Regions from separate parts of the Thalassolituus sp. UBA675 genome, predicted to be linked through region 2. Evidence: predicted binding sites of a transcription regulator. Region 2 holds the regulator's gene; each other region holds the start of a gene.
What was found. The regulator FNR, encoded in region 2, switches genes on or off when oxygen is low (the NO sensors DNR and NnrR bind a similar motif). The targets are predictions, from matches to a motif close to TTGATNTANATCAA.

Region 1 (2,267 bases), on a different contig from region 2:
GCAGCACACGGTTGCAGACCTGACGGCCGCAGGTGTTGAGTTGCCAGTAGATATCAAGGGGGATAAGCCAGCCAACCTGATGCGCCTTGAAGGTAAAGAGGGCGACGAATACTGGCTCGGTGAATACAACTTCTACGTTATAACTCAATACAACCACAGTAAGCTGTACGCCATGGCGGTGTATCAGCTCAGCCAGGCTCTGAGTGAGGACAAGCAATGATGCGTGGGCTGGCCGTTCTGGTCAGTCTTGTTCTGCTTCATGGCTGCGCAACGTCCCGTTATCAGCACGCGAACGATTTTACGCCGGCGCCAATCGCTGACATCAAGGCAATTGCTGATCCCGTACCGGTATCCGAACCGCGCAGCAGTCTGGGCAATCCGTCGCGCTATCGCGTGCTGGGTAAGGACTATAACGTTATGAAGGATGCGGAGGGCTTCACGCAGGAAGGCATCGCTTCATGGTACGGAATGAAATTTCACGGTCACGACACCTCAAACGGCGAAACCTTCGATGTCTACAAAATGACCGCAGCACACAAAACGCTCCCACTGCCGTCGTATGTAAAAGTTACCCGCAAAGATACCGGCCAGTCGGTCATCGTCCGGGTGAACGACCGAGGGCCATTTCACGAAGGCAGGATTATTGATCTGTCGTACGCAGCGGCCGTAAAACTGAATATTCATAACGACGGCACGGCACCAGTAAAGATCGAAGTATTAAAAGCACCATTATCTGAAGCCGTGCTATGGATTCAGGCGGGTGCGCTAAGTAACCCGAACTCAGCAGAGCGTCTGCGTAAGAAATTATCCGGGATTACTGCCAACGTAGGAGCAGGCGACTGGACAGTCGGTATCTACCCGAAAGAAAAAGACGACATCACCCTTCACAGGGTGCGCATAGGGCCTGTTCCTGAATCGGAAGTCCCCGCGTTAATCGAAGCCCTCAACGATGAAGGCATCACTCAGCCGGTTCTGCTCTCTCAGCATCAACTGGAACGCTGAGAGACCAGACCTCACTCGCCAGTGCCGTGCTTTTTAATGTCTTTCTTCACCGCAATATATACGCCGACAAAGAAAGCACAGGTAAGGCCGACAATCGCAAGACCAGAGAATACAACTTCGTCCATAAACATAATAAGCACCTCGCATTGAGAAGAGACATAAGTCGTTGTTTCAATCTCAATATAGCGAGGCTGTCAGCTCCATCGTTGACCTGTGTCAAATATGCTTATAAAGGAATGGAGGACTCGCAGACAGCTTGACCCAAGTCAGTATTCTTATCAGAACACCCGACTTAGCCCGGTACTTAATTGACGGAAATGCGGCAACCTTTGCACCGTTTTATGACACAAAAGCTGCCTTCGCACTATTACGGAACAGATTTAGGCTTCAACGAGTTGCCCACGATACATTTTCTGTTTCGCCTGTCGCACCCGTGACGAGTCGTCCATAAGAATTTCACTGCCACGATACACCTTCCGGCTTTCCTGCATCTGTGGCTCAACCGGTGGTGCCTGACTGGGCAAAAAGTCTTCGACCAACGCGAGAAGCTCAGCACTGACGCCGCTTCGCACCAGTACCCGCAAATCATTTTCGAGAGTATTTGAATCAAAGTGAATTTCGCAACCCACTTCGTCTTTAGCGATTTTTTTTATTTTTCGGAGTAACGCAATACTACGGCGGTTGAATTCCACCATAACTTCTTCCCCCCCTACAGATATACTTATCAAGAAGTAGTCTGCAAGGGGTGTACCACTCCGCTGGATTCACAGTGACTTGCCAATAAAGCTTCAACGCGGCGCTCAAACTGCCGCGCAACCATATCCCAGGAAAGCTGTTCGGCCTGACTCCGGGCATCCAGCCCCATCAGAGTAGAGTCAAAGCGTAAGGCAACACGAAGCGCATCAGTAAATGCCTCATCCGTTTCATCAGACGCAAGAGAGCCATCGACACCTGTCCGAACAAATTCTCTGGCTGCGGCCATGTCATACGCGACCACAGGTAACCCACTGGCCATCGCCTCGAGAGTCACCAGACCAAAGGTCTCCGTCTGACTGGGCATTAAAAAGAGATCAGCAGACGCGAAGCACTCAGACAACGCCTGACCGGTTTTCACGCCAGTGAACACCGCTTCAGAAAACTCCTCGGACAGAGTTTCACGTAGTGGGCCATCACCGACAATCACAGGTCGTATCTGGCGTCCTTCCCGACGCATTTGTCTCACGGCTTTAAGGGCCACGATCAGATTTTTTTCCGCTGCGACGCGC
Region 2 (2,267 bases):
TTGCGGCGGCCGGTCTGGTTCCGCCCTGGGCCGCGGCCATTGGCATGTCATTCAGCTCACTACTTGTCGTTCTGAATGCTCTGCGACTGACCCGTCGCCCACCTGCACTTACTGCTGAGAGCTGACCATGGATATTATTTACGTACTGGTTCCCCTGTCGATTGCCCTGCTCGCCATTGCAGTTGCCATCTTTTTCTGGGCTGTGAAAGGCGGCCAGTTTGATGACCTGGATTCGCCCGCGCACAAGATTCTGTTCGATGATGATGAGTACCTGAACGAGCGCCGCGAAGATAGCGTTGAGACCAATTCAGACGCGGATTCAGAGTCAGACGGCGAACCCAAAAAATCCAAGAATGACTGAACCCTTATCCCTCCTTACCGCCCTGCTACTTGGCTTATTTGGTGCTAGCCACTGCCTGGTTATGTGTGGTGGAGTTGCCGCGGCAGCAGGACAGCTGGACACCCAGCACAGAGTCCGGGCTTCACTGCTGTTCAATTTTGGCCGCATTACCAGCTATACCCTTGCAGGCCTGATTGTTGGCAGTCTCGGACTTTGGCTGTCGAGCCTGCACGAAGCTCTGATGATCACACTACGTTCAATCGCAGGCGTTATGCTCATATTAATGGGTCTCTACGTCGCGCGCTGGGCACTGTGGCTCACCCGCATTGAGCAAATTGGCCAACTGTTCTGGCGCAGAATTCAACCCCACGCCCAGAAACGACTGGGCCGTTCAGACCCAGCCAGCCAGTGGCTTCTCGGCATGTTGTGGGGATGGTTGCCGTGTGGGCTCATATACAGCACCCTGAGCTGGGTAGCAGCTAACGGTCAGCCTGCGATGGGCGCCCTGACCATGTTTGTTTTTGGTCTCGGAACCTTTCCCGCTATTTTATCCGCTGGGCTGGCCTCGGCATCCGTGATGAATATTATTCGGCATCAGTGGGCGCGAAATATTGCGGGCCTATTATTGATCGGTTATGGTTGCTGGACTTTGGCCTCCGTGTGGCAACCAGCCATGTTCGCAGCCGCTTGATCTAAAGTATTAGAGATCGTTCTTGCCTATGAAAACGTCAGTTAATGCTCCTATGCGTGGAGCACAGCCTCATTGTCAGACCTGCTCACTGAATGCTCTGTGTCTGCCACTTTCCCTGACTGAAAGCGATATGGAACGTCTGGACGACATCATCCGTCGTGGTCGCCCGATCCAGAAAGGCCAACTGCTGTTTCAGCAAGGTACAGAATTTCAGTCTGTATTCGCGGTTCGTACGGGTGCACTGAAGACCTACACCCTGGCAAGTAACGGCGAAGAGCAGATCACAGGTTTTCACCTGGCCAGCGAGCTGATCGGATTGTCTGGCTACAACGCAGGCACGTATCCGCTGACGGCAAAAGCCCTCGAAACCACAACAGTATGTGAAATTCCGTTGCAGCAGCTTGAACAACTGGCGGATGAGCTACCTGATTTGCGTCGTCAGCTGATGACCACCATGGGCACTGAAATCCGGCACGATCAGAACATGATGCTGCTTCTCAGCAAGAAGAATGCAGAAGAACGTGTTGCCTCTTTCCTACTAGATATTTCGCAACGTTATCAGCGTCGTGGTTTCTCAGCGACTCACTTCCGCCTGCCAATGTCACGTGTCGACATCAGTAACTACCTGGGCCTGGCGGTAGAAACCATCAGCCGAGTGTTCACACGCTTCCAGAAAAATGAACTGATCGAAACACAGGGCAAAGAGATTATCCTGAAAGACAGCGACACCCTGTATGATCTCGCGGGCCTGACACGCGCCAACGATGAGTGTCTGCATCAGGCAGAAAGCTGATTTAAATTTTGGCTTTTAGCATCCTAATGAGCACACGGACCGTGCTCATCCTCTTTTCGCTCGCTATATCAGACATTGGTCACAGTGCGCAAATATTTGCTTCCCCCTGAGACCTGCATCACTATGCTTCACGTACTGGGCAGTACTATTGAGTAAACATCTGATAACAGGCGCTGCCTGTACCGGCAGTTATTCAGGTACGCTTATTGCTCCTGATATTGAGACTGCCAAAATTACACCCTCTGGAGTTTCTGATGGGTATAGATGCTGATGATTTCCGGACGTACGTTATTCGTCCAACACTGCAGAAACTGGACGCTAACAGTGCCGACGCAGAGCTTTTACTGCTGGGTACTGCAGCCATTGAGTCTGAGCTGGGCTCATTCCTGAAAACAGAGGGGCAACGCACCTCGGGTATTTACCGGCTGCATGGCCTGACGCAC
Region 3 (2,267 bases), on a different contig from region 2:
CAATACCCACCAGATCGTGAACGGTGTAGTAAGGGTGGAACGGGATGCCATCGAGTGGCTTGCCGTTTTCGTCTTTGTGCTTCTTGATATCAACGCCATCTGGGTTGTTAGAGCCTACTTCGTGCAGCGCCAGCAGGTGCATAACAACGAGAGCAACAATAACCAGAGGTACAGCAACAACGTGCAGAGCGAAGAAGCGGTTCAGGGTAGCGCCTGAAATCAGGAAGTCACCACGGATCCACTCAGTCAGCAGGTCGCCGTATGGCATGACAGAGAACAGGGAAATAATTACCTGAGCACCCCAGTATGACATCTGACCCCATGGCAGTACGTAACCCATGAAAGCTTCAGCCATCAGTGCCAGATAGATCAGCATACCGAAGATCCAGATCAGCTCACGTGGCTTCTGGTATGACCCGTACAGAATCGCACGCATCATGTGGAGGTAGACAGCAACAAAGAAGAAGGTCGCGCCGGTGGAGTGCATGTAGCGGATCAGCCAGCCCCACTCTACGTCACGCATGATGTATTCAACAGAAGCGAAAGCAGCTTCAGCACTTGGCGTGAACTGCATGGTCAGCCAGATACCCGTCAGAATCTGGTTAACGAGCATGAGCATAGAAAGTACGCCGAAGAAGTACCAGAAGTTGAAGTTCTTCGGAGCATAGTACTTAGACATATGCTTTTCATAGGTCTGGGTAACCGGCAGACGGTCGTCGATCCAGGCCATGATTTTATTGGTGTTCTGGCTCATTACGCGTTCTCCTCATCAACACCGACCACGACTACGTTGTCGCTCTCGAACATGTAGGCAGGGACAACCAGGTTGTCAGACGCCGGAGAACCACCGTATACACGGCCAGACAGGTCGAAGCGTGAACCGTGACATGGGCAGAACCAACCACCCTGCCAGTTTGGATCAAACGGCTGAGGCTCAACTTCAGGTACATACTTAGGCGCACACCCCAGGTGAGTACATACACCCAGCAGAACGATCAGCTCAGGCTTGCGGGAACGGTAAAGGTTGTCAGCGTATTCAGGCTGCTGCGCTTTATTAGCGTTCTCAGGATCTTTCAACCGGTCAGCGAGGCCTTCCAGAGTGTTCAGCATGTCTTCGGTACGGCGGGCGACATACACCGGCTTACCGCGCCATTCAGCGGTGACCATTGCACCTGGCTCAACTTTGCTGACATCGATCTTCGCCGGAGCACCTGCTGCCTTTGCTTTTTCGCTTGGCATCCAGGACTTAACGAAGGGCACCGCAAGGAAGCCAGCACCGACAGCACCGACACCGGCAGTAGCGCCGACCAGCAGAGTACGCCGGGCCTTATTAACGCCGTCTTGACTCATTACCATCTTCTCCCATCATTTAAATTCTTATGCAGCTACACGACCTGCGCTAGTTGTACATAATTTATACAGATCAAGCGTAGCATACAGGGCGGCGCACATAATAGAGAAAACAGGGTCAGGAAACAACCAGAAATACCCACAAGGCATGGGGTTTTGGGCATAAAAAAAGCGCTTATTGATCTGTGCCAATAAGCGCTTCTTTCTGCTCTGCAGCGTTGGATTAACGCTTGGAGAACTGTGGCTTCTTACGTGCTTTACGCAGACCCACTTTCTTACGTTCAACTTCACGAGCGTCACGAGTAACGTAACCCGCTGCACGCAGTGAAGGACGCAGAGTTTCATCGTACTGCATCAGTGCACGGGTGATACCGTGACGGATTGCACCGGCCTGGCCATTACCGCCACCGCCTTGTACGTTGATGATCACGTCGAACTTTTCGAGGCTTTCAGTCAGTTCGAGTGGCTGACGAACAACCATACGAGCCGTTTCACGACCGAAGTACTCGTCCAGAGGACGCTTGTTTACTACGATGCTGCCAGTACCAGGACGCAGAAAGACGCGCGCGGTGGAGGTCTTACGACGACCGGTACCATAGTATTGTGTTACTGCCATCATCTTATCCCAGTTTCAGTTCTTGCGGTTGCTGAGCAGTATGTGGGTGCTCAGTACCTGCGTAAACTTTCATTTTCTTGAACATAGCACGACCAAGAGGATTCTTAGGAAGCATGCCTTTCACCGCAAGTTCGATTACCTGTTCTGGTTTGTAATCGATCAGCTTCTCAAAAGAGATCGATTTCAGACCACCCGGGTAACCTGTGTGGCGATGATACATCTTATCGCCAGCTTTCTTGCCGGTTACTTTTACTTTGTCTGCGTTGATAACAACGATGTAATCACCGGTGTCAACGTGTGG

Region 1: the regulator FNR is predicted to act here: its motif matches at 1,209-1,222, upstream of ccoM (cytochrome c oxidase subunit CcoM).
Region 3: the regulator FNR is predicted to act here: its motif matches at 1,414-1,427, upstream of petA (ubiquinol-cytochrome c reductase iron-sulfur subunit).

The regions. Positions count from the first base shown of each region.
Region 1 is NZ_DBNJ01000013.1:34,222-36,488, forward strand. It holds gene mltB (lytic murein transglycosylase B) at 1-220, shown strand, start outside; gene B3007_RS06700 (septal ring lytic transglycosylase RlpA family protein) at 217-1,002, shown strand; gene ccoM (cytochrome c oxidase subunit CcoM) at 1,014-1,133, opposite strand; gene B3007_RS06710 (hypothetical protein) at 1,383-1,697, opposite strand; gene B3007_RS06715 (glycosyltransferase family 4 protein) at 1,727-2,267, opposite strand, start outside.
Region 2 is NZ_DBNJ01000026.1:328,028-330,294, reverse strand. It holds gene B3007_RS12250 (heavy metal translocating P-type ATPase) at 1-125, shown strand, start outside; gene ccoS (cbb3-type cytochrome oxidase assembly protein CcoS) at 128-361, shown strand; gene B3007_RS12240 (sulfite exporter TauE/SafE family protein) at 354-1,031, shown strand; gene fnr (fumarate/nitrate reduction transcriptional regulator Fnr) at 1,060-1,824, shown strand; gene B3007_RS12230 (hypothetical protein) at 2,079-2,267, shown strand, end outside.
Region 3 is NZ_DBNJ01000031.1:38,836-41,102, reverse strand. It holds gene B3007_RS13530 (cytochrome b) at 1-754, opposite strand, end outside; gene petA (ubiquinol-cytochrome c reductase iron-sulfur subunit) at 754-1,350, opposite strand; gene rpsI (30S ribosomal protein S9) at 1,574-1,966, opposite strand; gene rplM (50S ribosomal protein L13) at 1,971-2,267, opposite strand, start outside.